2 regions of the Sinomonas sp. genome follow, and region 2 is predicted to be linked to the other one. Evidence: predicted binding sites of a transcription regulator. Region 2 holds the regulator's gene; the other holds the start of a gene.
The links. The regulator Rex, encoded in region 2, represses fermentation and respiration genes when NADH is low (regulators of the CRP and FNR family bind a similar motif). The targets are predictions, from matches to a motif close to CTTGTGAANNNNTTCACAAG.
Positions count from the first base shown of each region.

Region 1: the regulator Rex is predicted to act here: its motif matches at 8,001-8,020, upstream of V7053_RS10665 (glyceraldehyde-3-phosphate dehydrogenase).

Region 1 is NZ_DAIUJO010000056.1:4,103-19,078, reverse strand. It holds gene gndA (NADP-dependent phosphogluconate dehydrogenase) at 1-811, shown strand, start outside; gene V7053_RS10705 (purple acid phosphatase family protein) at 910-2,517, opposite strand; gene epsC (serine O-acetyltransferase EpsC) at 2,689-3,267, opposite strand; gene cysK (cysteine synthase A) at 3,315-4,247, opposite strand; gene msrA (peptide-methionine (S)-S-oxide reductase MsrA) at 4,337-4,861, opposite strand; gene V7053_RS10685 (Nif3-like dinuclear metal center hexameric protein) at 4,958-5,971, shown strand; gene V7053_RS10680 (zinc ribbon domain-containing protein) at 6,016-6,750, shown strand; gene V7053_RS10675 (YaaA family protein) at 6,751-7,515, opposite strand; RNA gene rnpB (RNase P RNA component class A) at 7,575-7,979, shown strand; gene V7053_RS10665 (glyceraldehyde-3-phosphate dehydrogenase) at 8,196-9,692, shown strand; gene V7053_RS10660 (hypothetical protein) at 9,734-9,934, shown strand; gene def (peptide deformylase) at 10,018-10,590, opposite strand; tRNA gene V7053_RS10650 (tRNA-His) at 10,685-10,757, opposite strand; gene orn (oligoribonuclease) at 10,899-11,546, opposite strand; gene mptB (polyprenol phosphomannose-dependent alpha 1,6 mannosyltransferase MptB) at 11,641-13,200, shown strand; gene V7053_RS10635 (glycosyltransferase family 87 protein) at 13,180-14,541, opposite strand; gene mptB (polyprenol phosphomannose-dependent alpha 1,6 mannosyltransferase MptB) at 14,713-14,976, shown strand, end outside.
Region 2 is NZ_DAIUJO010000026.1:17,468-32,443, reverse strand. It holds gene V7053_RS06150 (Nramp family divalent metal transporter) at 1-73, shown strand, start outside; gene V7053_RS06145 (HAD family hydrolase) at 246-1,055, opposite strand; gene V7053_RS06140 (glutaredoxin family protein) at 1,104-1,367, shown strand; gene V7053_RS06135 (redox-sensing transcriptional repressor Rex) at 1,455-2,183, shown strand; gene V7053_RS06130 (hypothetical protein) at 2,210-2,803, opposite strand; gene V7053_RS06125 (DUF4064 domain-containing protein) at 2,814-3,725, opposite strand; gene V7053_RS06120 (YceI family protein) at 3,926-4,474, opposite strand; gene V7053_RS06115 (histidine phosphatase family protein) at 4,716-5,384, shown strand; gene V7053_RS06110 (TlpA family protein disulfide reductase) at 5,390-6,004, shown strand; gene V7053_RS06105 (cytochrome c biogenesis CcdA family protein) at 6,006-6,758, shown strand; gene resB (cytochrome c biogenesis protein ResB) at 6,758-8,491, shown strand; gene ccsB (c-type cytochrome biogenesis protein CcsB) at 8,491-9,576, shown strand; gene V7053_RS06090 (carbohydrate ABC transporter permease) at 9,677-10,657, opposite strand; gene V7053_RS06085 (carbohydrate ABC transporter permease) at 10,647-11,627, opposite strand; gene V7053_RS06080 (ABC transporter substrate-binding protein) at 11,897-13,195, shown strand; gene V7053_RS06075 (PLDc N-terminal domain-containing protein) at 13,217-13,483, opposite strand; gene V7053_RS06070 (DUF4229 domain-containing protein) at 13,509-13,826, shown strand; gene V7053_RS06065 (1,4-dihydroxy-2-naphthoate polyprenyltransferase) at 13,885-14,763, opposite strand; gene V7053_RS06060 (AMP-binding protein) at 14,805-14,976, opposite strand, start outside.

The DNA.
Region 1 (14,976 bases), on a different contig from region 2:
CGAGCCCGCAGATCAGGCCGCGATCTTCGACGAGTGGAACAAGGGCGATCTCTCCTCGTTCCTCATCGAGATCACGGCCGAGGTGCTCCGCCATGTTGACGCGAGGACGGGCAAGCCGTTCGTCGACGTGGTCGTGGACGCGGCGGGGCAGAAGGGCACAGGCCGTTGGACGGTCCAGTCCGCCCTCGACCTCGGCTCCCCGGTCTCGGGGATCGCGGAGTCCGTGTTCGCCCGCGGCATCTCCTCGCAGCGGACGCAGCGTGAGATCGCCCAGGAGACGCTCGCGGGCCACGAGGGCGACGTGAGCCTCCCCGAGAACTTTGTGGAGGACGTGCGCCAGGCGCTCTACGCCTCGAAGCTCGTGAGCTACGCCCAGGGGCTCGACATGCTCTCAAGCGCCGCCAAGGAGTACGGCTGGGATCTCAAGCTCGACGAGATCGCGTCGCTCTGGCGCGCAGGCTGCATCATCCGCGCCGAGCTTCTCAAGGACATCATGGAGGCATACAAGGGCGACGAGAAGCCCGCGAACCTGCTGTTCGCGCCCGCCTTCGTGAAGTCTGTCGGGGATGCCGTTCCGGCGTGGCGCCGCGTGGTCGCGACCGCTGTGCAGCTCGGCATTCCCGTGCCCGTCTTCTCCTCGTCGCTCGCGTACTACGATGGCCTGCGCCGCAAGCGCCTTCCGGCCGCCGTCATCCAAGGCCAGCGCGACCTCTTCGGAGCCCACACCTACCAGCGGGTGGACACCGAGGGCACCTTCCACACCCTGTGGGGCGAGGACCGCTCGGAGGTCTCGGCGGTCGACACGCACTGAGCTTCCCCAGCACACGGACGACGGCGCCGCTCACCGAGAGGTGGGCGGCGCCGTCGTCCGTTGCTCGAGGCTCTGACGGACTCGTCAGGGGCGACTCGTCAGGGGCGCGCGTCCGAGCGCGGCCGACGGAGCGTGAAGGTCTCGAACGCCTCGAGGCCACCGCCGACGCCGGTCACGTTGTAATACGTGACCTTCATGGTGGTCTCCCCGCCGGGCAGGCCCGGATCCACCTCGAAGGCGCCGAAACCGTAGGCCTTGGCCGCGTCCCGCACCGCGGACCACGGCGCTTGCTCATGGACGTAGACCGGTGCCCGGTGCCCGGTGTTCGGGTCGGGCAGGGCCGAAACGGAGACGATCACGCGGCACTCGGGCGGCGTGAAGAGGAGCTGGTTCGACGGCACCGAGGTCCCGCCCCCGCCGAGGACCATGTGGACGGTGCCCTGCGTCGTATCCACGGTCTGGGTGTCGGTGGCGGCTGGGATGGGCGTGAGGGTCTGGTTCGGCTGCTGGCCCCGGATCGGGTGCGAACGCTCGTAGTGGTGCTCGTGGCCGCACACCACGAGGTCTACCCCGTACTGGTCGAACAGCGGAACCCATTCCTGCCGGACGCCGAGGTCGGCGCCGTTGAAGTTGTTCGCGGTGCTGATCGCGACCTGGTGCATGCACACGACGATCCAGTCGACGTCCCGGCTCGCCCGGGCCGCCTTGAGCTCGCCCTCGAGCCATGCCTTCTGGGCACCCTTGGAGTACCCGCGGACGTAGGAGTTCCCGCCGTCCTGATAGCAGATGTCGTCGTTGGCGAGCGAGATGACGCGGACGGCGCCGACCGTGAAGCTGTACCACAGCCCGCGCGTCACGTCCGTCTGGCCACCGGCCTCGGGAACCGTGAAGTACGTCTGATAGGCGGCGTAGCCGATGGACCCGTTCCCGAGCTCGTTCTCGTGGTTGCCGGCCGACGGCATCCACGGGCGGTTGCGCGCGCTGCGGGAGTTGTTGGCCCAGAAGTCCCACCACGTGCGGATGCGGTCCGTGGCGAGGTTCGCGTAGCACAGGTCACCGTTGAACAGGTGGAACATGGGCTGAACCCGCTCGACTCCACCGGTTGTATCGCCCGCGGCGGGCGAGCCGAGATTGTCGTTGACCCACGTGGTGCTTCCAGACTGCTGCTTGCCGAGGGTCGGCGTGCCCTGGTCGCCGAAGCTCGTGAAGGTCACGCGTGACCGGCCCCGCGGACCCGTGGTGAACGTTCCGAACTCCGGCGTGGAGCCGGCGTGCACGGCGGCGTAGAGGTAGCCGGTAGAGGGCTGGAGCCCTGTGAGGGTCGAGTGGTGCGTGTAGACGGTGCGTCCCGACTTGGCATCGACGTAGCTCTTGGTGACTGCGGGGACGGCCGCGTTGAAGTTGCCGTGCCCGTCGCCGAGGAGCACGCGAGCATCGGTGACCGGCTGCAGCGTGTGCCAGGAGACCACGATCACGCTCGACGCATCGGCGCCGAACTGGAGGTGGAGGCCATCGACCGTGGGAACCGAGACGGCGTCGGAGGCTGACAGGGAGCCGGGAAGGTCCCTGCTCGAACTTTGGGGCGTACCCGGGGCAGCGTTCGCCGGGGCTGCGATCGCGGCCGAGCCGGCAGCCGCCGCCAGGCCTGCTCCGATGAGGAGTCGACGACGGGAGACAGCGGAGTTTTCAGGAGGCGTCGTGGTCATGGGGCGAGCATCTCTGCCCCAGTCCGCGAGCTGGCGAACCCCGGGTAAACGGGGCGTGCATGCCCGGCGAAGCCTGACCCGTCGAATTCACCCGACCCGGCGGATACACCTGACCCGGCGGGTACGCCCGACCCGGCGAATTCACCCGATCCGGCGGATACACCCGACCCGTCAGATGTAGTAGTACTCCGCCGGATCGACCGCTGGCTTGGTCTCCTTGACTGCGTCCCTGTGGCGCCACGTCGCCGGGATACCGGTCACGATCGAGTTCGGGGGAGCGTCCTTCACCACCACCGCGTTGGCCCCCACGGCGCTGCCGCGGCCGATGGTGATCGGCCCGAGCACCTTGGCGCCCGCCCCGATCGTGACGCCGTCGCCGATCGTGGGATGCCGCTTGACTTTGGCGAGCGAGCGGCCACCAAGGGTCACCCCGTGGTAGATCATGACGTCGTCGCCGATCTCTGACGTCTCTCCGATCACGACCCCCATGCCGTGATCGATGAAGAATCGACGGCCGATGGTCGCGCCGGGGTGGATCTCGATGCCGGTCAGGAACCTCCCGGCCTGGGAGATGAGGCGCGCAGGAAAGCGCAGTTCGGGCTTCTGCCACATCTGGTGTGTGAGGCGATGGATCCAGATGGCGTGAAGCCCCGAATAGGCGAGGAAGTTCTCGACGTTTCCGCGGGCTGCGGGGTCGTGGGCGCGGGCAGACTCGAGGTCCTCCCGAAGCCGCGCGAAGGTGCGTTTGATCAGAGACACAGGCTTCTTTCTACCGCAGCCCGCCGAAAGGGGCGACTTCAGCCGCGGATGTCGTCGAAGAGGACGGTCGAGATGTATCGCTCGCCGAAGTCGGGGACAACGACGACGATGAGCTTGCCGGCGTTCTCAGGGCGCTTAGCGAGTTCGAGAGCGCCCCACACGGCGGCACCGGAGGAGATGCCGCCCAGAATGCCTTCCTGGGTAGCCAGGGCGCGGGCCGTCGCCACGGAGTCCTCAAGCGTCGCGTCGAGGACCTCGTCGTAGACGTTCGTGTCGAGCACCTCGGGCACGAAGTTCGCGCCGAGGCCCTGGATCTTGTGCGGTCCAGGGGCGCCGCCGTTGAGGATGGCCGAGTCCTTCGGCTCGACGGCCACGACTTGGAGACCGGGCTTGCGCTCCTTGAGGAGTTGGCCCGCGCCCGTGATCGTGCCGCCCGTGCCGATTCCGCCGACGAAGATGTCCACCTTGCCGTCGGTGTCGTTCCAGACCTCCTCGCCCGTGGTCGCCCGGTGGATCGCGGGGTTGGCGGGGTTCGCGAACTGCTGAGCCCAGATCGAGTTCTCGGTGTTCGCGACGATCTCCTGGGCCTTCTCGACCGCGCCCCGCATCCCCTCGGAGCCTGGGGTCAAGATGATCTCGGCGCCGTAGGCGCGGAGCAGGACGCGACGCTCGGTCGACATCGTCTCGGGCATCGTGAGGATGACCTTGTAGCCGCGCGCAGCGCCCACGAGCGCGAGCGCGATGCCCGTGTTGCCCGAGGTGCCTTCGACGATCGTGCCGCCGGGCTTGAGCGCACCGGACTTCTCGGCCGCATCGACGATGGCGACGCCGATGCGGTCCTTGACGCTGTTGGCGGGGTTGTAGAACTCGAGCTTGACCGCGACGTCCGCGCCCAGGCCCTCCGTGAGGCGGTTGAGCCGGACGAGGGGCGTGTTGCCGACCAGCTGGGTGACGTCATCGTAGATGCGCATGGGTTCCTTCTTGTCGATTCGGGGCGCGTTCAATCCCGGCAGCGCGTGGGGCTGGCCGCGCTCAGCCTAGCCATGCCCTCAAATGAGAGCTAGGCGTCAAGCCACGCCGAGTAATATTTCCGGGCCTTGGCGAGTTTGGGATTGATGATCACGTGGCAGTAGCCCGCGTTCGGGTTCTTGGCGTAGTAGTCCTGATGGAATTCCTCGGCGGGGTAGAACGTGCTCGCGCGCGTGACCTCTGTGACGATCGGACGGTCCCACAGCGGCTGATTCCGTTCGATCGCCTCCTCGAAGAGGACCTTTTCCTCATCGTCCACATAGAACATCGAGGAGCGGTACTGCGTGCCTACGTCATAGCCCTGCCGGTTGGGCGTCGTCGGGTCGTGCATCGCGAAGAACATGTCGAGGAGGGTTTCGGCTGGAATGACCGCTTCGTCGAACGTCACGGCCACCACCTCCGCATGCCCGGTCATCCCGCTGCACACGCTGTAGTAGTCGGGATTCGGCAGGGCGCCGCCCGTGTAGCCCGAGACAACCGACGTCACGCCACGCGTCTTCTGGTAGACGGCGTCGAGGCACCAGAAGCATCCGCCGCCCAGAATGAAGGTCTTCATGCTGCCTACAATGTCCGGGACGAGCGGAAGATTCCCGAGAGAGGACCGGGCCTAGTGGCTGAGGAGAGCGGAACGGGACAGAGCACTGGATCTGAGATGCCAGCGGAAGGCGCGGTGACGGACGACGGACGTCCCGGGAAGGCTCCACAGGAGGGGGCCGAGGAGACCCTGACTGAGGAGGCGCCCGCCGAGCAGGCGCAGACTGACCAGGCCCCGGCTGCGGAGGCCGCACCGGCGGAGGCCGCGGACGACGCCGAGTCGCCGGCTTCCGCAGCAACGCTCGCCCAGGTGCTGCTCGCCGTCGAGGAGCTCTGGCCCGAGTCGCTCGCTGAGGGGTGGGACGCCGTCGGCCTCGTGACGGGGCATCCCTCGCAGGAGGTCACGAAAGTCCTGTTCGCTGTGGACCCCGTCCTCGAGGTGATCGAAGAGGCCGTGACGTGGGGGGCCGACCTCCTGATCACCCACCATCCGCTGCTGCTGCGCGGCGTCAACTCCGTCGCCGCGAACACGCCCAAGGGACGCGCCGTGCATCGACTCATCGAGTCCGGCACAGCCCTTCTCACGGTCCACACGAACGGGGACAGCGCCGTCGGCGGCGTGTCCGACGTGCTCGCCGACGCCCTCGGGCTCGAGAACGTCGAGCCCCTCACGAAGGCGGAGAACGGTCTCCCTGAGGAGGGCATCGGCCGAGTGGGTGAGCTTCCGGAACTCACGAGCCTCGCCGACTTCGCCGGCACCCTCTTCGGAATCCTCCCGACGGTTGCTGGCGGCGTCCGCGTCTCGGGGGACCGCGACGGGCTCGTGCGCCGTGTCGCACTGTGCGGCGGCGCGGGGGACAGCCTCTTCGAGAGCGTCCGGGCCGCCGGCGCCGACGTCTACGTGACGGCAGACCTGCGGCACCATCCAGCTTCGGAGGCACGCGAGTCGAGCCCGGACGGCCGGCCCTACCTCATCGACGTGAGCCATTTCGCGAGTGAGTGGCTGTGGCTGCCCGCCGCAGCCCAGGCCCTCGACAACGTGCTCCATGATCAGGGGCACGTGATCGACATCCGGGTGTCCACCGTCAATACCGACCCGTGGGACTTCATCCTCACGCCGGGCGAGGGATAGAGTCGCAGCCACGGGCGTCACGCTCGGACCCGCTAGGAGGAACTATGCCCAAGGCCCCCGCCGCAGAACAGCTCAAGCTGCTCGACCTCCAGGCGCTCGATGCGAAGCTCCACTCCTTGGACTTGCGCAGGCAGGCGCTCGACGCCGACCCGCGGCTTGCGCCGACGGCGGAGCAACTGGCCGCTGCCTCCCGGGCAGCGCGCGAGGCGGACCTCGCCGTCGAGGAAGCACAGGCCGAGCTCGTCAAGGTCGAACAGAACGTCGAGCAGGTCAGCGCCCGGATCGAGAAGGATGAGGCACGGCTCTATGCGGGGGGCCTTTCGAAGGATCTCCAGGCGCTCCAACATGACATCGAGGGGCTCTCCGCGCGGCGCTCGGACCTCGAGGACGCCGAGCTCGAGGTCCTCGAGCGGCTCGACGGGCTGCGGGAGCGGCAGGCTGCCGCGGCTGCTGAGCTGGCCCAGGCGCAGGCGGCAAGCGCCGCCCTCCGGAGCGAGCTCGACGCCCAGCTCGCCGCCGTGGCGCAGGAGCGGGCGCACGTCGCCGCCGAACGGTCCGAGGTCGCGGGCGCCATCGAGCCCGCGCTCGTGGAGGTGTACGAGAAGACCCTCGCGAAACGCGGGGTCGGGGCCGCGCGCCTGTTCCATGGCACGTCGGAGGGCTCGGGCATGTCACTCAGCCCGGGCGACCTCGCAGCGATTCGCGGGGCCGCCGAGGACGATGTCGTCTTCTGCCCCGACTCCGGCTGCATTCTCGTCCGCTCGCCTGAGTGGAGCTGACTACCCCTCGAGGATGAGGGCGAGCGAGGCCGGCTTCCTGCCTGCGCCTTCGCGGAGCTCTGCGGTCCAGCGTTCGCGCGCGGCCGTCAGCAGCGCTTGGGGCGTCCCGGGAGCACGGCCCTTGCGGGTGATCAGATGCCGCACGAACTCGCCCCGGTGATGCTTGGCGAAGTGGCTCACGACCGTCCGCTTTCCGTTCCGCTCCGTGAAGACGTCAACCGTCACCGTGCGGGCAGCCGGGGGAGCGTAGGCGGCTGCATACGTGCTCGAGCGGCAGTCGATGACGAGGCCGTGCGAGGCGCGCTCTTCGAGGGCTCCGGCGAGGAGCGGCTTCCAGAACGATGCGAGCCGCCCCAGGCCGGGGAGCGCCGTCGACATCGAGAGCCGGTAGGCGGGGACGAGGTCCGCGAAGCCGACGGCGCCCCACAGCGCCGAGACGACGACGATCGAGGCGTCGGCCTTCCGGCGCTGGGCCGGCGAGAGGGAGGCGTAGCCGAGCGCCTCGTAGAGCACCCCTGAATACACCTGGTGCGCGGGAGCCGCCGGTTCGGCATGGAGCCGCCGGTTGCGTTCGACGTCGTCCGCAAGCGACGCGCCTACTCCGAGCGCTTCCAGCGCGTCGTCCCGCCCGCTCACCTCCGCAAGGCTCGCCATGACCTGCTTGCGGGGCACCTCGAGGGACGGGAAGCTCAGCGCGGAGAGGTCGACGGCGGCGCCGCCGGGCGCAGGGGTCTTGCCCTCGGAGGGCGGCAGGAGGATGAGCACCCCGGAATCCTACCGGGGGTCCCTTGGAAGACATTGCCCGTACAATGTTCGGGCGAGGTCAGGTCGGCCGGGCGATCGCGGGATGCTTCTTCCTCCGGGGAGAGCGTCGCGAGGAAAGTCCGGGCTCCACAGGGCAGGGTGGTGGGTAACGCCCACTCGGGGAAACCCGCAGGCCAGTGCCACAGAGAAGAGACCGCCGGCGCGGTCCGCATCGCTGACGCGGGCCGCGACGGTAAGGGTGAAACGGCGGTGTAAGAGACCACCAGCTCCTCGGGTGACCGGGGAGGCTCGGTAAACCCCACCCGGAGCAAGGCCAGACAGGGCGCGTTCGAGGGCTGCCCGCCCGAGCGTCCGGGTAGGCCGCTCGAGGCCGCCGGCAACGGCGGTCCTAGATGGATGATCGCCTCCCATGCCTGGGCAACCGGGCGTGGTGACAGAACCCGGCTCACAGGCCGGCCTGTCCTCGCATTGGGCCGAAATGAGAGTCTGTGAGTGACTTCACAGGGCTTCCCGGGCCTTCCCCGGTGGTACGGCCCGTAGAATTTGGAGTGAACGTAGAAGTTCAGGAGCCGGCTCTGCGATCGCAGTCAGTCGGCTTTCTTCATGTCGGGCGCCGGCACCAGGCCCCGGCCGCGCACGATGGAGTGCGCAAGACCGCAGAGAAAGGCACCTGTGTGAGCATGACGGAGACCGCCCGGAAGATGGACGCCGACCTCAACACGTGGATCGGCCGAGAGGCCGCGGCAGAAGAGATGATCCCCCTGATCGGGCGCCTGTACCGCGAGAACAACGTGGTGACCTCGGTCCACGGCCGGAGCCTTATCAACCAGTCCGTTGTCAGCCTGCTCAAGCTCCACCGCTGGGCGCGGCAGATCGACAGCGAGGAACTCGACCTCGAGGAGACGCTTCCCATCCTGAGGGTGCTCGATTCCCTCCAGCTGGGGGCTGCGTCGGTCGACCTCGCGCGCCTCAACGAGAAGTTCCGTTCGGAGGGTGCGGGCCGCTCGCTAGAGGTGTTCCTCCGCGAGGAGCTGGCGCCCATCGTGGGCCAGCGCGGTGCCGACCCCCGGCCGAGCACCGACGTCGTCCTCTACGGCTTCGGTCGGATCGGCCGCCTGGTCGCGCGCATTCTCATCGAGCACGCAGGTGGAGGGCACGGGCTGCGCCTGCGGGCGATCGTCGTCCGCAAGGGCTCCGACAAGGACCTGGTCAAGCGCGCGAGCCTGCTCCGCCGCGACTCCGTCCACGGACCCTTTGAAGGCACCCTCACTGTCGACGAGGAGAACAACACGATCCTCGCCAACGGGACTCTCATCCAGGTCATCTACTCGGACAACCCCGCAACAGTCGACTACACCGCGTACGGGATCGACAACGCGATCGTTGTCGACAACACCGGCAGGTGGCGCGACGAGGCCGGCCTCTCCCAGCACCTCGAGAGCAAGGGCGTCGCGCGCGTGCTCCTGACGGCACCGGGCAAGGGCGGTCTGCCCAACATCGTCCACGGCATCAACCACGAGGACATCAGCGAGACGGATCGGATCGTCACCGCGGCATCCTGCACGACCAACGCGATCACGCCGGTCCTCAAGGCCGTCAACGACAGATACGGCGTGGTCCATGGGCACGTCGAGACGGTGCACTCGTTCACCAACGACCAGAATCTCACCGACAACTTCCACAAGGGCGACCGCCGCGGACGCTCCGCTGCGCTCAACATGGTGCTCACGGAGACCGGCGCGGCGAAGGCAGTGGCAAAGGCCCTCCCCGAGCTCGCAGGCAAGCTCACCGGGAATGCGATCCGCGTTCCCACGCCCGACGTCTCGATGGCGATCCTCAACCTGACCCTTGAGCACGAGACCACGAAGGACGAGGTCAACGCCTACCTCCGTGACGTCTCGCTGCACTCGGATCTGCGCAAGCAGATCGACTACATCGCGTCGCCGGAGGTCGTCTCGACCGACTTCGTCGGTTCGCGTCGGGCCGGGATCGTCGACGGGCTCGCGACCATCAGCAACGGGAAGAACCTCGTGCTGTACGTGTGGTACGACAACGAGTTCGGCTACAGCTGCCAGGTCGTGCGGGTGCTCGAGGAGATGGCAGGCGTCCACGCGCCGTCGTTCCCGGCGCAGGCAGCCAGCCGGGCACCTCAAGAGCTCTTGGCAACAACTCGGTGACGTCACTGGATTCACCCAGTGAGCCGGGGCAAGATGCACCTATGGAAGCGACTGAGCACGAGAGCACCCTCGAACACGCACTCGACGTGGCCAAGGAGAACGCCAAGCAGGCACGACGCCTGCTGGAGCACGCCAAGGCGAGGCTCGAGACAGGCGATGTGAGCCCCGAGCGGGTGGCCCAGCTCGAAGAGCTGTTGCGAACCGCCGAGGAGGATCTGGCAAGGGTGACGAAGGAACAGTAGTCACCCCATCGAACGGAAGGCACCAGCACCCCCGTGCTGGTGCCTTCCGGTCTCTCGGGCTCCGAACCGGCGTGGCCACGGTGTCAGTGGCCGAACGGGTCGGGGTCGACTCCCGGCATCCACGTCAGGCCGGGGACGCCCCAGCCATGCTTCTTGGCTGCCTTCTTCGCCTTGCGGGCGTACCTGTCGACGAGCTTGTCGATGTAGAGCTTGCCGTCGAGGTGGTCGTACTCGTGCTGCATGACGCGCGCGAACCACCCCGTGGCGATGAAGTCCACGGGCTTGCCGTCGCCGTCGAAGCCTTCGACGTGCGCCCAGTCCGCGCGCTTGAGCGGGTAGGACTCGCCCGGGAAGGAGAGGCAGCCCTCCTCGTCCTCCTCGGGGTCGGGAGCCGTCCCGGGAACCTTGGTGAGGGTCAGGCGCGGGTTGACGACGACGCCGCGGGGCGGGGCGCCGTCGTCGTTCTTGTATTTGTAGACGAAGATCCGAAGTCCCACCCCGATCTGGGGGGCCGCGAGACCCACGCCGTTTGCGGCGTCGTTCGTCTCGTGCATGTCATCGATGAGGGCCCGCAGTTCGTCGTCGAACTCGGTCACTTCCGCCGCCCTCCGGTGCAGGACGGGCTCGCCCCAGATGGTCACGGGGTGGACAGTCATAGGTGGCTCCTGGTCTGCCGGACGGGTGCGGGCCAATGCAAGAGGCCGCACGGTGAACCGTGCGGCCTCTTGCGCGGGCAGTGCCCGCTGTCAGGGTGAGTAACGGGGGTCGAACCCGCGACCTTCTGGACCACAACCAGACGCTCTGCCGACTGAGCTATACCCACCACGCGTAACCAGCGCATAGGAAAAGAACCAACGTCCCTTGCCTGCCGCGCCGGCAACGACAACTAGTCTACCTGCTGTTCATCGATGCTTTCGCCACTTCGAGGGGCTTCCCATGACTTTTTCGCGAAGTGAGGTTCAGGTCACACGCTAGTGGTGGTGTCCTCAGATCCCGTCGCTTCCGATGCTCCTTCGGAGATGCGCTCGGCGATGCTTCGGGCAGTCGCCGAGTCGGGCCCGGGTGGGGGCACGAACACGGCCTCCCGGTAATAGCGGAGCTCGTCGATCGAATCGCGGATGTCTCCGAGGGCGCGGTGCCCGCCGGTCTTCGCCGGGGCCTGGAAGTAAGCGCGCGGGTACCAGCGCCGGGCGAGCTCCTTGATGGTCGAGACGTCGATGATGCGGTAGTGGAGGTGCTGGACGACGCGCGGCATGTCCCGTGCGAGGAACATGCGGTCGGTGCCCACGGAGTTCCCGCCGAGCTGGGCTTTGTTGGGCTCCGGGACCCATTGGCGGATGTACGCCATGACCTCGGCCTCGGCCGCCTCGAGCGTGAGGCCGTGCGGGAGCTCCTCAAGCAGCTTGGACGTCGTGTGCATCTGGCGGACGAAGTCGTTCATGCCGGCGAGCGCTTCGTCGGAAGGCCGGATGACGACGTCGACCCCGTCACCGAGGACGTTGAGCTCCGAGTCGGTCACGAGCACGGCCACCTCAATGAGGGCGTCGCGGGCGATGTCGAGCCCGGTCATCTCGCAGTCGATCCAGACGATGCGTTCAGCATGATTTGACACCCTGCCAATGTACCCGAGCGCCTCATCGACGGCGCTCAGGGAGAGCCCGATGCTAAACTGGGGCTCTCTCCCGGCTCTGATCGAAGGGTGACCTATGTCCACGATGCGCTTTGGCTTTCTCGGGAGGATTCTCGAGTGGTTGAAGTCGCTCTGGACGGCCCTTCCCCCGGTCGGAGTGAACCAGCCTCCCCATTGGGCCATCGGCCAGGGCTTCGCGGGATCGCTGCTCATGGTCTACGGATCGTTCGGCGTGGGCCGCTTCGCGGACGTGTCCCCGCTCACCCGAAATCCACTGCTCATCCCCCTGCGGACGGAAACGTGGGGTGTCACGAGCTGCATCCTCGCCCTGGCCTTGGGTGCGATGCTGCTCACCCGTTCGTGGCTGCGGCTCGGCCAGCGCTTGCGCTACTGGGGTCCGGGCACGATCCGACCAGTAGGGCTCGCGATCGCCCTGTGGGGGCTCCCGCTTGTCGTCGCGGTGCCGATCTACTCCCGTGACGTCTACGCGTACGTGGGGCAGGGCAGGCTCATGGCGGCGGGAATGAACCCCTACAGCACCGGGATTTCGTCACTCAACAACTGGCTCGAGCTGGGCACCGACCCTTCCTGGGCCACCACGCGGACTCCGTACGGGCCGTACTTCCTCTGGCTCGAGCGCTGGGTAGTCCAGCTGACCGCAGGGCAGCCCGACTCATCCGTGCTGCTCTTCCGCGTGCTCGCGCTCGGCGGCGTGGCCCTGTGCGCCTACTACGGCTATCGGCTGGCTGAGCTCCATGGCGTGGACGGTGCCCGTGCCGTCTGGCTGACGGTCGCCAACCCGCTCTTCCTCATCAGCTGCATCGCGAGTGCGCACAACGAGGCGCTCATGATCGGCTTCGCGGTCGCCGGCGTCTACTACGCGGCCCGGGGAAATTGGCTCGCGGGGATCGTGCTCACGACCGTCTCGATCGGCATCAAGCCGATCACCGCCGTCGTCCTTCCGTTCATCGGGCTCCTCTGGGCCGGCCCTGGCGCGACGTGGCTCCGGCGTCTGGCCTGCTGGGCCGGGACGGGGCTCATCAGCCTCGCGATCTTCGCTGCGAGCGCGCCGGTCTACGGTCTCGGATTCGGTTGGGTCAACGCGATTGTCGATCCCACACCCGGGTTCATCTCGTACACGCCCTCGGGTTTCGCAAGCAGTATCGTCGACACGCTGACGACCATTGTGGGGCTCGACGGCGGGTCAATTGCTGACGGGTTCCGCACCGTGGTCAAGTGGGTCGGCATCGGGCTGGCGGTCTGGTTCATCCTCCGAGGCGACGACCGGAAGGTGGTCAGGCGCCTGGGGATGGCCTTCATGTCGATCGTGGTGCTCGGGCCCATCATCCAGCCTTGGTACGTGCTGTGGTTCATCCCGTTCCTGGCCGTGACGGGCATCAGGGACAACTGGGAGATCAAGCTCTGGTACCTGACCGTGGTCTTCTTCGTCGTCTTCGGGGCGCAGGACCAGCTCTACGTCTTCAGCTTCGTCAACACGCCGCTTGCCCCCGAGTCCCTCGCGGGCCTCGTGGCATTGGTCTTCCTCGGGTACCTTGTGCTGCTTGACCCGAAGACGCGTCGGCTCGTCTTCGAACGGGCCGTGAGGCGCCACGACCTAGCGGCCCGAAGCTCCTGACCCACTGCCTGCGCGCAGCTCCTGGTCCACCGCGGGCGCGCCGCGGCGGCCGAGCCGGACCAGACGGATGCCCGACCACACGAAGAGCACGACCAGCATCAGGTTGCGCAGCGTGAGCACCATGGCCATCCACGGATTGTTGTGGCTGAGGGCGTCATAGAACAGCGGGTAGATGAAGTAGGTTGCTGCCCCGATCGCGATCAGAAGGATCGCCGGGACCCGCCACCGGCGGCGGTCCTGGGCGAGGCCCAGTGCGACGACCGGGCCCAGCCAGACCATGAACTGGGGTGAGCCGACCTTGTTGAAGACGATGAAGGCGCACACCATCGTCAGGGCCCCGGCGAGCAGGAGCTCCGAGCGGTCCTCGTGACCGCGCTTCTTGCCCTCGTGCAGGGCCCAGAAGATCACTGCCGCCACGGCGAGCGCGATGACCACGAACAGCGGCTGCATGAGGGCGGACGCCACTGTGCTCCCTGGGCCGTCGACCTGCATGGAGTTGATTTCCGTGTTCATGTACATCCGCGCCCCGCCGATATGGAGCACGGACATCCACAGCCACGGCGTCGTGAATGTCGCTTCGAGCTGCATCCCACGGGAACCCTGCGTCGTCAGGAAGTCGAGGAGGTGCGACGTCACGCCGAGGGCCCCGGCGACGAGGGCTACGAGTGCGGTCACTGCCGCTCCGCCGGCCACGATCTTCCAGCGGTCGCGGACGACGGCGAAGAGCGGCACGAGCGCGGCGGCGGGCCACACCTTCATCCAGGTTGCAAAGGCCAGGATCGCCGTGGCCGCGAACGGGCTTGCGACGCCGAGGCTCAGCCCCATGAGCACGATCGGGGCCGTGACGCCGTCAACACGCGCGAATCCGAGGTTGCCCAGGAGCGCGATGAACACGAGCCACCACCACGCCGCCCGGACGCCTTCCGGCTTCTTGCCCCAACCGCTCAGGATCCCGAGTGCAACCCCGTCGAGGATTGAGACGAGGATGACCCAGACGAGGAGGAACGGACCCGGACCGAAGAGACCTGAGATCCAGATCGGCAGGAGGCCAGCGAAGGGGTACACCCAAGGGGAGGGCTGGACGTTCTGGGGGAACCCGGATGCGGCCCAGTCACGGTAGATATTGGTGTCGCTGAAGGCCTGCCCCTGGAAGACAAAGACGAGGAAGTAGCCGAGGAAACCCAGGTGCACCAAGAGGTAGCCGACCAGTAGGCCACGGGGCGAGAACAGCAGGCGCTTCAGCAGGCGGAGCCGGTCGTTCCACGGGCTGAGGTTCGCAGGGCGGGGCGTCTCGATGGAAATGGTGCTCTCCTGGGCGTCATGACGGCCGCAGACGGTCATGGCGGCCGCCCGCCAGTCTATCAGCGGGCCCCTCGAGCCAGCTCTGACGGCTGCTGCTGATAGCATCGTGAGGATGTCATCCTGAGCGGGTGGCGCGCCGAACTGGCGCCCCGAGGCGGCGCTCAGGCGCGGCGGACCGCTCGGCTCCTTGATTAAACAGTAGGGACTCCGATGCCTCAGCCTTCGGCGGGCCGCAGCGCGAGCACTGCGCCTAGCGCCCGGACCATCGCAGGGCTCCCCGGCCGGGGAAGCCTGGCCGTGTGGCAGGGCTTCATCGCTTCGCTGTGCATGATGGCCGGAGGGCTCGGCGTCGGGTGGATGGCGAGCGGCTCCTCGCTCATCCGCGTTCCCTTCTTCATCTTCCTCCGCGACAACCCGTTTCTTGTCGTCTCATGCACGGTGCTGGTCACATTCGGTGGACTGTTCCTCGTCCGG
Region 2 (14,976 bases):
CGGCTGGACGACGGCCGCCATCATGGCGGCCGCTGGCGTCGTCGCCATCTGGGCACAGTTCAGCGGGGGTTAGAGACAACCTCGGTCGCCTCCTTCGTTTCGGGTACGCCAACTCTCCCTTCCTCGTACCCGAGACGGGTGCTGGGCGGAACATCCGCTCCCGAAACGGCAAGGCTGGGGGATATCTGTACCCGAGACGGGTGCTGGGCGGAACATCCGCTCCCGAAACGGGGCGTCAGCGGGCGTCAGCGGCGGAAGCGGGTGTAGCTGCGCCAGAGTCCGTACACGGCGCCGCCCACGGTGGCGAGCTTGAGGCCGAGGGTCGCGGCCCGCCGGCCCGATCGGAAGTCATAGATCGGCCAGTTGTGGGCGTTCGCATGGTGCCGCAGGCGCGCGTCGGGATTGATCGCGACCGGGTGCCCCACGAGGCTGAGCAGCGGAATGTCGTTGTGCGAGTCCGAGTAGGCCCAGCAGCGCTTGAGGTCCAGGCTCTCCTGCTCCGCGAGTTCGGCCACGGCCTCGGCTTTGGCTTTGCCGTGAAGGATGTGGCCCACGATCCGGCCCGTGTATGCGCCGTTCTCGATCTCCGCGACCGTACCGAGCGCGCCGGTGAGCTCGAGCCGTTCGGAGATGACCGACGCGATCTCGATCGGCGTCGCCGTCACAAGCCATACCCGCCGTCCGACACGCAGGTGCTGTTCCGCCAACGCCTTCGTGCCCGGCCAGATGCGGGATTCGATCATCTCGTCGTAGACCTCGTACCCGACCGTTGCGACGTCCTCGGACCGGATCCCTGCAGCCAGCGCGAGGGCGGAGCTCTGGATCGAGTGGACGTCTTCGAGGGTCTCGCCGCGCAGGAGGAATGCGAACTGCTTCCAAGCGAATCCGGCCGCATCGCGAAGCGTGAACACCTTGCGCTCGTACATCTTGCGGCCCACGTGGAAGAGGCTCGCGCCGCGCATGAGGGTGTTGTCGACGTCGAAGAACGCCGCCTCCGTGGGCCGGGCCTGCGGGGCCGGGCGCGCCGAGGCATACGCGAACTTCTGGGCGGGCATGGTCCGAGTGTAGTCAAGTCCTGAGGGCTGCCGCGCTACGGTGGAGGAATGCACATCCCCGAGATCGTTCTCGTCACCCGTCGCGAATGCCACCTGTGCGAGGCAGCGCGCGAGGTCGTGGGCAGGGTCGCCGCGGACGTCGGCGCCCCGTGGAGCGAGCGGCTCATTGACGACGACGCCGAGCTCGCCGCGCGCTTCGCTGAGGAGGTCCCGGTGGTGCTCGTGGACGGGGTGCAGCGGGACTTCTGGAAGATCGACGAGGCAAGGCTCCGCCGTACCTTGGCCGCCGCTTCGCGCGCGTTCGAGCGCTAAGGCTTTGGGTGGGGCGGGTTTGGCTGCCGCCGAGCGCAGTCCTAGAGTGAATCGGGCCTACGAACGGTCATGGAAGGAATGGGTGCAGTGACGTCTCACGCGCAGTCGCCTGAGGGCGTCTCCGGTGAGCCGCCCGCCAAGCGCCTGCCGAGCGCCGTCGTCTCGCGTCTGACCGTCTACGTCCGCGCACTCAACGGCTTCGTCGCCGAGGGGATCGAACGGGTCTCCTCCGACGCCTTGGCCGAGGCCTCGGGAGTGAGTTCGGCGACGCTGCGCAAGGACCTCTCCCAGCTCGGGTCCTATGGCACGCGGGGAGTGGGCTACGAGGTGGAGAACCTCTTGCAGCATCTCTCGGCCGCGCTCGGCCTGACCCGGGACTGGCGCGTAGCCATTGTCGGGGCCGGCAACCTCGGCCGCGCTCTCGCCCGTTACGGAGGCTTCGAGACGCGCGGCTTCGAGGTCGTCGCCCTGCTCGACAGCGACCCCGAACTGATCGGCAACGAGGTCGGTTGGCTCCGGGTGACGGACGCTGCGAACCTCGAGGCCATCTTCCGCCGCACACGGGCGAACATGGCCGTGCTGGCGCTCCCCGGGTCTGCCGCCCAGGCCGCCTGCGACCGAGTGGTCTCTGCGGGTGTCCGAAGCATTCTCAGCTTCGCACCCACCATCCTCCAGGTGCCGCGCGGCGTCACTCTGCGCAAGGTGGACATGGCGACTGAGCTGCAGATCCTCGCATACCACGCGCAGCGCGGTGAGGCAGGCGGCCAGACGGGCGAGAACGAGCACGGCGAGCCCGCCGAAGGCACGGCGCCCTAGGGCGCCCTAGGGCGCCCGCTGCGCGGCTAGCGGATGTAGCCCCGGCGCGCTGCGGCCGCGGTGGCGAAGTAGAAGTTCGACGCCGGGAGCCACTCGAGCACGGTGGCCACCACGTAGGCAGTGGTGGTCGTGGCGCTGAGGAGGTAGAGCGGCGCCGCCGAGAAGAACTGGTTCACTATGACTGGTCCGAGGGCGAACACGTAGACGATGCCCAGAAGCGCACCGAGCACGCTCAGAGACGCAAAGACCGTCTGCAGGATCCTGACCCAGTTGCGACCCGACCGGATCCCCAAGGCGATGAGCACCCCGATCGCGGCGCCGATGAGGGCGCTCACCCACAGAGTCGGCTCGATGAAGCCCTGCATCTGCTCGGCCAAGCCCGGCGGCAGCGGCTGGCGCGATCGAATGGTCATCTCGGCGAGAGCGATGTTCACGCTCTTCTGGGCGATCTGCGCCTGGACCGGCACCGCAAGAAGCGGCAGCACAGCCGATGCCACAAGGCACCAGAATGCGGTGTTGACGGTCGCGGGACGATCGAGGCGACGGGGGGCTGGCATCCCGGGGAACGAACCCGTCGGGAGCTGGCTGGGCCATGGGCCGGTGTGGGGACTCTGGGTCATGTCGATCGCCTCACTTCCCGTAGGGGTTGCCGAAGGACCGCGGGGGACCCGAGTACGGGTTGTTGAACTGGTTCTGATTGTCCAGGAACGCTGAGACCGGCCGGCGGAACAGGAGGATGATCGACGCGATCGCGAGCGCAATGGTGATGAGCGAGAACAGGCCTGCGCCGAAGAAGCTCAGGATCGCGAGCGCGAGGAACACGGTGGCGAGAACGCGGGCCCAGCGGCGCCCCCTCCGGAGGAAGACGGCGGATACCGCGAGCACGACGGCGTTGATCACCGCTCCTGCGAAGAGAACCCACAGGAAGGTCAGGATGAGGCTACGGACCCGATCGGGGGCGAGGGCCGGCCTTGTCGCCTCCTGCGAGTACATGTTCTGGAGCGTGCCGATCTGGCTCGAGGTGACCGCGAGGCCCAGTATGCCCACGAGCACCTCAACGATGGCAGTTGCGATGATGAGCCAGAAGACAATGGTGACGCCCGACTGCTGGGCACTCGGCGGAGGGGTCCCGTAGCCGAACGAGCCCGACCCGGGGGAGCCGTATGGAGCCTGGCTGTATTGAGGGTTCTGGCTGTATTGAGGGTTCTGGCCGTACTGGGGTTGGCCGTACTGCGGTTGGCCGTACTGGGGCTGCCCGTACTGCGGTTGGCCGTACTGGGGTTGCCCGTACTGGGGTTGCCCGTACTGCGGTTGGCCATACTGGGGCTGCCCGTACTGCGGCGGCTGCTGCGCGTGGTGCCCGGGCTCCGGCGTCTGGGCTCCCGGGGCGTACTGCCCGAAGCGAGGCGCCGGCCTGGGCTCCTCAGCACCGGATCCGGCGACCCCGGATCCTGTGCTTTCGGATCCGGTTCCCTCAGGTCCCGCGCTCTCGCGTCCCGCGTCTTCGTCCCGCGGGCCCTCGGGCTGCTGGGGGTTGCTCATGGCTCGTCCTCCGCTCGGCGAATACGGAGCGGCCGCTGTTCCGTCCCCGCAATGCCCACCATACCGGCACGCACCCCGCAAAAGCTCGGATAATCGGGGTCGATATCTCCGCGGATTCTCGGCGCCGTCCGCGCTCTGACGCGACGAAGCCCCGCCCTCTGAGCGGCTGCTCGGGCGGGGCTCCGCTAGGGCGTCAGGGGTTACGCCTGGGGGGCGGTGAAGGCGAGGTCGAGGGAGATCACGACCTTGTCGCTCACGAGCACGCCACCGGCCTCGAGGACCGCGTTCCAGGTGAGGCCGAACTCCTTGCGCGAGATCGTGGTCTCGCCGGAGATGCCGGCGCGGGTGACGCCGAACGGATCGACGGCAACGCCGTTGAACTCGGTCTCGATCGTGACCTCCTGGCTCACTCCCTTGATGGTGAGGACGCCGGTGACGTCGTACGACTCCCCGTTGTGCTCGATGGCGGTCGAGACGAAGGTCATTTCGGGGAACTGCTCGACGTCGAAGAAGTCGGGGCCCTTGACGTGCCCGTCGCGGTTGGCGTCCGCGGAATCGAAGGAGGCCGTCTTGACGGTGGCCTCGACCTTCGTCTCGGCGAGGCTGTGGCCGACGTTCACGGTGGCGGCGGCGTCGGTGAACTTGCCGCGGACCTTGCTGATGCCCGCGTGGCGGACGGTGAAGGCGATGTCGCTGTGGGCGACGTCGAGGGTCCAGATGCCGGGGGTGATGCCGGAGGGAACAGTCATGGGGGTCTCCTGGAAGTCGAAGTGATCGTTCGTGGTGGTTGAAGTGTCAACCAATGCACTCATCCTATACATGCAAATGCATCTTCTGCTACCCCCTGTGCGTGATCTCACAGGGAACTCACGGTTACGGGGAGTAGTTCTACTGCTCGTAGAATGAGATCGAGCGGGGGCGCTTCGCTGTCCGCAGCCCGGAGTGTCGGTCGATTTCCCGCAGCCTCAACCATTTGAGAAACTGGATGCCATGCCTTCTTCCACCGTCCATCTGTTGCGCCACGGCGAGGTCTACAACCCCGCCGGCGTGCTGTACGGCCGGCTCCCGGAGTTTCACCTCTCGGAGCGCGGCAGGAAGATGGCGGAGTGCGTCGCCGAACACTTTGCAGAGCGAGCGCACGACGGCGCGCGCTTCGTCTATCTCGCGGCGTCGCCTCTCACGCGTGCACAGGAGACGGCGGCTCCCACCGCAGCCATCCTCGGCCTCGAGATAGCCCCGGAGCCGCGCATCATCGAGGCCGAGAACCGGTTCGAGGGCTTGCGCGTGACGCGCAATGAGCTGGCCAAGCCGCGGCACTGGCGCTATCTCGTCAACCCGTTCCGCCCGTCCTGGGGGGAGCCGTACGAGCAGCAGGCCGCCCGCGTCCTCGCCGCCGTCGCTGACGCGGCGCGCATCGCCGTCGACCGCGGGGGAGACGGCGCCGAAGCGATCCTCGTTGCCCACCAGCTCCCCATCTGGGTGACGCGGCTCAAGGTCCAAGGTCGCCCCCTCTGGCACGACCCGCGGATGCGCGAATGCACGCTGGCCTCCCTCACGAGCCTGACGGTGGACGCCTCGAGCGGCGCCGTCGTCTCGCTCCGCTACGCCGAACCCGCCGCCGCCCTCCTCCCGGGTGCCGCGACGACTCCGGGGGCGTGACGGCGATGACCGCACCAGATCCCACCCGTCGCCGCTTCCTCCGGCTCGCCGCCGCCGTCCCGGCCGCCGCCCTGTCCGTGGCCGCGCTCTCGGCCTGCGCGGCGAACGATCCGCTGGCCGCGCAGGCACGGGCCGGCGACAACAAGAATTACGTGGCCGGCGACGGCTCGGTGACGGAGTACGCGAAGGGCCAGCGCAAGCCTCCCATCGCCTTCACGGGCACCCTCTACGACGGCACGACCGTGGACTCGAAGACCTTCGCGGGCCACGTGACCGTGCTCAACTTCTGGTTTGCGGCCTGCGCCCCCTGCCGCGTCGAGGCTCCCTCGCTCAAGCAGCTCCACGACGAGTTCGCCTCCCAAGGCGTGATCTTCTATGGCGTGAACCTGCGAGACGAGAAGGGCACCGCCGAAGCGTTCGAGCAGACGTTCGCCATGCCGTACCCGAGCTTCAACGACCAGGACGGGCGCGTGCTCCTCGCGGTCTCCGGCGTCGTGCCGCCGGGTGCGGTTCCCACGACGCTCGTCCTCGACAAGCAGAGCCGGGTCTCCGCGCGCATCCTCGGGGAGCTCGACAAGGGCACCCTCAAGGCGCTCATCCAGACGGCGGCGGCCGAGTAGCGTGGGCGGGAACAGTTTCAGCGATGCCGTCCTCAACGGCTCCCTGCTGCTCGCCGTGCCCGTGGCGCTCCTGGCCGGCTTCGTCTCGTTCGTCTCGCCCTGCGTGCTCCCGCTCGTCCCCGGCTACCTGGGATACGTCACGGGTTTGACCGGCGTGGACCTCGAGAAGCAGAAGCGCGGGCGCATGGTGTCCGGGATCGGGCTGTTCGTCCTCGGATTCACGGCGGTGTTCGTTGCGACGGGTGCGGTGTTCGGCCAGCTCGGGGCGTGGCTCGCCATCTCCTCGTCGTGGCTCACGCGCGTGCTGGGGATCGTCGTCGTCCTCATGGGCATCGTGTTCATGGGAGGACTCGGGATCTTCCAGCGCGAGGCGCGCGTGCACGTCAAGGCGCCCGCGGGCCTCTGGGGGGCGCCGCTCCTCGGGGTGACGTTCGGCCTCGGCTGGGTGCCCTGCATCGGCCCGACGCTTGCCGCGGTGCAGCTTCTCGCCTTCACCAATGGGGCGACCGCCTACAAGGGTGCGCTCCTCACCTTCGTGTACTGCCTCGGGCTCGGCATCCCGTTCCTGCTCATCGCGCTCGCATTCCGCCGGGGAATGGGCGCGCTCAAGTTCTTCAAACGCCACCGCCGGGCACTGCAGGCCTTCGGCGGCGGCATGCTGATCCTGATCGGCGTGCTGATGGTCTCCGGAGTGTGGAGCCAGTGGATCTCCCAGCTGCAGATCTGGATCGGAACCGTGAGGCTGCCCATCTGATGACCCTCAAGACTGAGAACGAGAAGACCCCCAAGGAGCCGCGCAAGGCGCGGCAGAGGAAACGGGACGACGTCGCGGTGCCGGCGCTCGGCGTCCTCGGGATGCTGCGGTGGGCCTGGACCCAGCTGACGAGCATGAAGACCGCCCTCTTCCTGCTGCTGCTCCTCGCGGTGGCCGCGGTGCCCGGGTCGCTGTTCCCCCAGCGTCCCGTCAACCCGTCGGTCGTGACGCAGTACCTCAAGGACCATGCGGACTACGGGCCGATCCTGGACAAGCTCCAGATGTTCGACGTCTATTCGTCCGTCTGGTTCTCCGCGATCTACCTGCTGCTGTTCATCTCGCTCATCGGCTGCGTCATCCCGCGGGCTATCGCCCACTGGAAGGCCTGGCGCTCGAAGCCGCCGCGGACGCCGGCCCGGCTCTCCCGCCTGCCCGTCTACGGCACGCTGATCGTCCCGTCCGAGCAGCAGCTCGGCGCCGAGGAGGCTGCACGGCAGGCGGCGGAGGCGCTCAAGAAGCGCGGCTACCGCGTCGACGTGCGCCCGGCGTCCGACGACGGCGGCCCTGGCGGCAAGGCGGCCCTCGCCTCGCTGGGTGCCGAGCGCGGCTACCTGCGCGAGCTCGGGAACCTCTGCTTCCACAGCGGCCTCGTGGGTGTGCTCATCTCGGTCGCGATCGGCGGCCTGTTCGGCTACAGCGGGCAGCGGACGCTCGTCGAGGGCGACACGTTCGTGAACACTCTCGTCGGCTACGACCAGTTCAATCCCGGAACCGACTTCCAGTCCTCCTGGCTTGCGCCGTACTCGATCCAGCTCGACAAGTTCGATGTCGTCTACGACCGTGAGTCGCCCGGGCACTTCGGCCAGCCGCTCGACTTCACGGCCCACCTCACGACGAAGGACTCGCCGGACGGTGCGGCGAAGCAGCAGATTCTCAAGGTCAATGATCCGCTGAGCATCGGCGGCACCGACGTCTACCTCGTGGGCAACGGCTACGCGCCGGTCGTGACCGTCCGCGGCGGTGACGGCAAGATTGCATACCAGGGCCCGATCCCGTCGCTTCCGACCGACACCGTCTACACGTCGACGATGGTCATCAAGGCTCCGGATGCCAAGCCGTCCCAGCTCGGCTTCGTCGGGTTCTTCCTCCCGACGGCGGTCAAGGACTCGAACGGGGTGGCCTACAGCGCCGATCCGGACCCCTTGTCGCCGCAGCTCAACCTCAACTCGTACACCGGGGATCTCGGCCTCGACAAGGGCGCGCCGCAGAGCGTCTACGCGCTCGACGTGTCCAAGCTCAAGCAGCTGAACGGGCCGAACCTGCCGACAAAGGGCATCGTGCTCAACGCCGGGCAGTCCTACACGCTGCCCAACGGGCAGGGCACCATCAGCTTCGACGGGCTCAAGCGCTACGTGGCCCTCGACATCCATCACAATCCAGGCCAGGTGTGGGCGCTCGGCTTTGCGCTGTTCTCCCTTGCGGGCCTCGTCGCCTCGCTCTTCATCCCGCGCCGCCGCCTCTGGCTCCGCTTCGGAGACCACGCGGACGGCCGCACCATGGTCGAATACGGGCTTCTGGCCCGGGGCGAGGACCACGGCCTCGCGGGGGAGGGCAAGGCGGTCCGCGCCGTGCTCGCGAAGACGTGGAACCTCGCCGATCCGGCGTCCAGCGCTCCAGGGGGAGCCGGGCAGGCGCAGAATAGGACTCAGCCAACCTCAGAGAAGGACTCCTGATGCCTCTCAACCAGACCCTCGGCTCGTACAGTGAGCTCTTCATGCTGCTCGCTGCGGGGACGTACGTCGTGGCCTTCCTCGCGTTCGCGTGGGACATGGCGACGAGCGGGAAGACCGGACAGCTGGACGCCGGGCGCCTCGCCGAAAGCAAGGCCGCGGCCGCGAAGGTGCCGGCCATGGCCGGCAGCGGCGCACGGGCTTCGGCGCCCCCGGCGGGAGGTGCGAAGGACGCCGGGAGCCCCGTCGCGCCGTCGTCCGTCGCTTCGGCGGGGGGTGCCCGTGCCACCGTGGCTGATTCGGGCCTGGGCTACACGACCCGCCGCAACGCGGCGCGCGTGGGTGTTGCGATCAGCATTCTGGGTCTGATCATCCACGGTGCCGGCGTGGTCACGCGGGGGATTGCGGCGGACCGCGTCCCGTGGGGCAACATGTACGAGTTCTGCACCACCGGTGCTTTCCTCGTCGTCGCCGTCTTCCTCCTGACGCTCGTCAAGCGCGACCTCCGCTTCCTCGGCACGTTCGTGCTGGGGCTCGCGGTGGTGATGATGGTGGCCGCTGCCGTCGCGTTCTGGACCCCAGTCGGTCACCTCGTCCCGGCGCTCCAGAGCTATTGGCTCGTCATCCACGTCTCGATCGCCGTGCTCTCGTCGGCGCTCTTCACCCTCACGTTCTCGATGGGCGTGCTGCAGCTCGTCCAGGCCCGTCGCGAGGCCAAGATCGCGGGCGGCGCGCCGGACAGCGGAGGCTTCCTCGGGCTCGTGCCGAGCGCGCTCACGCTCGAGACGCTCAGCTACCGCATCAACACGATCGCATTCGTCGGGTGGACCCTCACCGTCATGTTCGGCTCGATCTGGGCGGAGAAGGCGTGGGGCCGCTTCTGGGGCTGGGACACGAAGGAAGTCTGGAGCTTCGTGATCTGGGTCGTGTACGCGGCGTATCTGCACGCGCGCGCGACGCGCGGCTGGACCGGCACGCGGGCCGCATGGCTCTCGATCGTCGGGTACCTGTGCGTGATCTTCAATTTCACGGTCGTGAACATGTACTTCTCGGGCCTCCACTCGTACGCGGGGCTGCCGACTTCCTAGGAGGTCGACTGGGGGCTCGGCTCCCTCGCTCCGAACACGGTTGCGCCGTCACCTTCGCAGGGTTCCACCCTGCGAAGGTGACGGCGCAACGTCGTTTCGGCTATTTGATGCCGGTGGTGGCGATGCCCTTGACGAGGAACTTCTGGCCGATGAGGAAGGCGATGAAGACGGGCAGGAGGGAGACGACGGACATGGCGAACATGGCGCCCCAGTCGGTGCTGGACTGGGCATCGACGAAGGCGCGCAGGGCGACGGGGACGGTGAAGACGTCCGGGGAGGTGAGGTAGATCAGCTGGCTGAAGAAGTCGCTCCAGGTCCAGATGAACGTGAAGATGGTCGTGGTGGCCAGGGCGGGGGTCATGAGGGGCAGGATCACGCGCAGGAAGATGCGGGGGTGGCCGGCGCCGTCGATCCGGGCGGCCTCGTCGAGCTCGCGGGGGATGCCCCGGATGAACTGGACCATGAGGAAGGTGAAGAACGCGTCGGTGGCCAGGAACTTGGGCACGATGAGGGGCGCGAACGTGTTGATCCAGCCCAGCTGGGAGAACAGGATGTACTGCGGCACGATCACGACGTGGATGGGGAGCATGATCGTGACGAGCATCGCGGCGAACATCCATTTCTTGCCCCGGAAGTCGAGCCTGGCGAAGGCGTAGGCGGCCATGGAGCAGGAGACGAGGTTGCCGACGACGGCGCCCAGGACCACGATCGTGGAGTTGAGCAGGTAGGTCGCGAACGGGGAGGTCAAGGCGTTCCAGCCGTTGGCGTAGTTCTCGGGGTGGGCCTGGGTGAGCCAGAGGCCGGGGGCGCGGAAGACGTCGTCGCTGGGCCGGAACGAGGAGACGATCATCCACAGCAGCGGGTAGATCATCACGACCGCCGTGGCGATGAGGATGGCGTGCTTCAGGACGCTCTTGGCCCGCTGGCGCGGGGTGGGGGCGTAGCCCGAGCCGCGAGGGCGGCGGGGGCCTCGTGCGGTGGCCCGGCTCGGGCCCGGCGCTCCGGCGGAGGGCTCCTGGTGCGCCGTGGCGTCGGCGGTGACGCGGTGGAGGGTGGCGTGGGGGGCTGCTTCAGTCGTCATAGAACACCCAGAATTTCGATGCGTAGAAGTTGATGGCGGTGAAGGCGCCGACGATGACCAGCAGGACCCAGGCCATCGCCGAGGCGTAGCCCATGTCGAACTGTCCGAAGCCGCGCTGGTAGAGGTAGAGCGTGAAGAACATCGTCGAGTCGGACGGGCCGCCGGTGCCGCCGGAGACGATGAAGGCCTGTGTGAAGGACTGGAAGGCCCCGATGATCTGCAGGACGAGGTTGAAGAAGATGATCGGGCTCAGCAGTGGCAGGGTGATCCTGAAGAAGCGGGTGGCGCGGCCGGCGCCGTCGACGGCTGCGGCCTCGTAGTACATCGCGGGGATCTGCCGGAGCCCGGCGAGGAAGATGATCATCGGCGAGCCGAACGTCCACACGTGCAGCAGGATGATGCTGCCCAGGGCGGTGCTCGGGTCCGAGATCCAGCCCGGGCCCTGGATCCCGACCATGGCCAGGAGCTGGTTGACGAGCCCGGAGGTGCCGAACATCTGCTTCCACAGGATCGCGACGGCTACCGAGGATCCCAGGAGGGAGGGCAGGTAGAAGATCGAGCGGTAGAACGCCAGGCCCCTCAGGCCCTTGTCCAGGGCCATGGCGACCGCCAGGGCGAGGCCTAGCTGGAGCGGGACGCCGACGACGACGTAGGTCAGGGTCACCCCGAGGGAGTTCCAGAACCGGCCGTCGCCCATCATGCGGGTGAAGTTGTCGAACCCGATGAAGTTCGGGTCCTGGATCAGGTTGTAGTCCGTGAAGGAGAGGTAGAGCGACATCACCATCGGCCCGACCGTGATGCACACGAGGCCCACGATCCACGGGGCCAGGAACACGAGCGCCGCCCTGTTGTCCTTCTTGGATGCCTTGGGCTGCGAGCCCTTCGGCGTCGAGCTCCTCGGGGTCAGGCCCGCGTCCTTGCGGCCGTCCCTCTTCTTTCCCAGACTGCCGAGTTCGGCAAGCGCGCTCATGTCATGAAACCTTTCATAGATGCGGCTCCTGCGTGGAGCGACGCTGCTGGCTTTGCGCTGGACACGGGACGATCCTCCTTGGCTGGGAATGCGCTTTCACGCAAAGATAGGGTGGCGATCCGGTGGCGTCAAGGGTTGGGAGACCCCTTGCAATATCAGGTGGAATGCGTTTTCCTTAGGCCTTGACGCTGGATGTGACCTCGGACATACTCAGTGAACCAGAAACCGATTTCTCAGGCAACGCTTCGCACTCGAACCATGGAGAGACAATGACGACTCTGACCCGCCGATCAGCGCTCAAGCTCTTTGCCGGAACCGCTGCAGTGGGAGTCCTCGCCGGCTGTGGAACCGGCGGCGGGAAGAACGCCGACGGTTCCGTAACGCTCCGCTTCTCCTGGTGGGGCAACGACGTCCGCAACAAGCAGACCCAGCAGGTGATCGACGCCTTCCAGAAGGCGCACCCCAGTATCAAGATCCAAGCGGAGCCCGGGGTCTGGTCGGGCTACTGGGACAAGCTGGCCACCCAGACCGCGGCCAACGACGCCCCTGACGTCATCCAGATGGACCTCGCGTACATCGCCGAGTACGGCGGCCGCGGTGCTCTCCTCGACCTCTCGAAGCAGAGCCAGCTCAACCTCTCGGCCTTCGACCAGAACACCATCAAGGCGGGCCAGTACAACGGCAAGCTGTACGGCATCAGCACCGGCCAGAACGCCCTCGCCGTGTTCGCGAACGTGAAGGTCTTCCAGAAGGCAGGCATTCCGATCCCGGACGACACGAAGTGGACGTGGGACGACTATCTGAAGACCGCGCAGGCGCTCGCCGCGGGTGCGGGCAATTACGGCTCGTCCTACGGCATCACGGACCAGAGCCTCAGCATCTGGCTGCGCCAGAGAGGTGAGCAGCTCTACACGCAGGACGGCAAGACTGGCTTCACCGTCGACGGCGTCGCGTCCTTCATCGCGTTCCAGAAGAAGCTCCTGGACGCGAAGGCCGCCCCGCCCGCGAGCGTGGCGCAGGAGGACACCGGCGCTGCCGTCGAGCAGACGCTCGCCGCGACCAACAAGACGGGCATGTCCTTCTGGTGGACCAACCAGCTCGGTGCGCTCGAGAAGGCCACGGGCAGCGACATCAAGCTCCTCCGAGTCCCGAGCCAGGACGGCAAGCCCCAGGACGACGGCCTCTTCTACAAGCCCTCGATGTACTGGTCGGCGTCGTCCCGGTCGAAGCACCCCGCAGAGGCTGCGACGTTCATCGACTATCTCGTGAACAGCACCGACGTCGCGAAGGTGATCACGACCGAGCGGGGCTTCTCGACATCCCCATCCATCCAGAACGCCATCAAGCCCCTGCTCACGCCCACGGACAAGGCAGCACTCGACTTCCTCACCGAGATCAAGCCAGAGCTCGGCCAGCCGCCAGCTGTTCCGCCGACCGGATCGAGCAAGGCAGCCGACGCTCTCGGCCGCCACGTCACCGATGTGCTCTTCGGGCGTGCGAGCGCGCAGGCTGCGGCGGCCGGCTTCAAGAGCGACGCCGACAACATGATCAGCAGCGCTCAGAAGTAACTCGCCGTCGGGGGCTTCGATTCAGAGGCCGCGAAGGAAGTCGGGGTCGTCGTCCGGAGCCATCGGGCGGCGGCCCCCTCCGGTTCCGCCACTCCTCGGTGGTGACGAACGCCGCGGGCGGCCGAAGATGAGCCACAGGGCGGTTCCGATGGCGGGCAGCACGGTGACCAGGAACCATGCCGTCTTCGGCAGACCTCCGCGAACGGCCGCGCGGTCCGCCAGCGCGCAGTCCACCATGGCATAGAGCCACGCGGCCAGAATGGCGATGACGGGCAGAAGGCGGGCCATGCCTCCATTTTAGTAAACTTGACCAGTGGCATTCCTGAAGTACTCCCTAGTCCGCGCAGCCCTCTTCGTGGTCCCGTTCGTCGTCTTCCTGCTGCTCGGGATCGGTGGGGTGCTCTCGGCCGTCTACGCGTGCATCATCGCGTTCGCGGTGAGCTTCCTCTTCCTTCGCCAGCAGAGGAACGCGGCCGCCACTGATGTCAGCGATGTCTTCGGTGGCCGCAAGAAGGTCCGTGTTTCCCAAGAGGACGAGGACGCGGAAGCCGAGGATGCGATCGACGAGGCGCAGCGCGTGGAGGAAGAGTATCCCGAGTTCCACGCCCCGGACTCCGACAAGGACGCCTGATCGCCGCGTCCCGGACGCGAACCAGGCCGGGCGCGAGCCCGCCCTACGCGCGCCCGCCCTACGCGCGCCCCAGGACCTCGGCAACCCCGAACAGCACGCTGAACCCCAGGTTGATGAAGCCGGTCTGCTGGAGAACGGGAATCAGGCCCGGCCCAGCGGTCCCTGAGAGCATCGTCCTCGACGGCACCAGGGCCGCTGGGACGAGCACCAGGACGAGCAGCATCCACGGGTTCGTCGGAGTGAGCAGCAGGGCGGCGAGGATAGCGAGGCCGAGCATGGCCGGGTACGAGCGTCGAGCGGCGACGTCGCCCAGCCTGACGGCGAGAGTCCGCTTCCCGGCGATGCGGTCGGTGGGGATGTCCCGGACGTTATTGGCCATGAGCAGTGCATCCGCGATGAGGCCGGTCGCGACGGCCCCCGCCCACGCGGGCCCGCTGAGCGTGAGCGCTTGGGTGTACGTTGTGCCGAGCGTCGCGACCAGGCCGAAGAACACGAACACGAACAGGTCGCCGAGCCCGAGGTAGCCGTACGGCCGCTTCCCGCCCGTGTAGCCCCACGCCGCGAGCACCGAGAGCGCCCCGAGGATGATGAGCCACCACGTCCCCGAGAGCGCGACCAGCCCAAGCCCGAACAGGGCCGCCGTGCCGAAGGAGAGGAACGCAGCACGCTTGACCGCCCCCGGTGCGGCCGCGCCGCTGCCTACGAGCCGGAACGGGCCCACCCGGTTGTCGTCGGTTCCGCGAATCCCGTCGGAGTAGTCGTTTGCGTAGTTCACGCCGACTTGGAGCATGACGGAGACGAGAGCGGCGAGGAGCGCGTTGAGCGGCCTGAACGAGCCGAGGCCGTAGGCAGCGGCGCTGCCGACGATCACCGGCGCGATGGCCATGGGAAGGGTCCGCGGGCGGGCGCCCTGGACCCACTGGGCGGTAGTTGCCACGAGTGTTCCTGAGGGTGGTCGATGTGATGGGGCGAGGGGGGTCAAGCGGGTGGCGGGGCGAGGTGCGCGGGGCCCGGGCCCGGCGCGAGCGCCTGCCGGTCCGGCTTGCCGTTCGGCAGGAGCGGCAGCTCGTCGAGCACGAGCCAGGTCTTCGGTGCGAGCCGTCCCAAGCGTTCGACGGCGGCGGCCCGCACGAGCCCCAGCGTGAGGTCG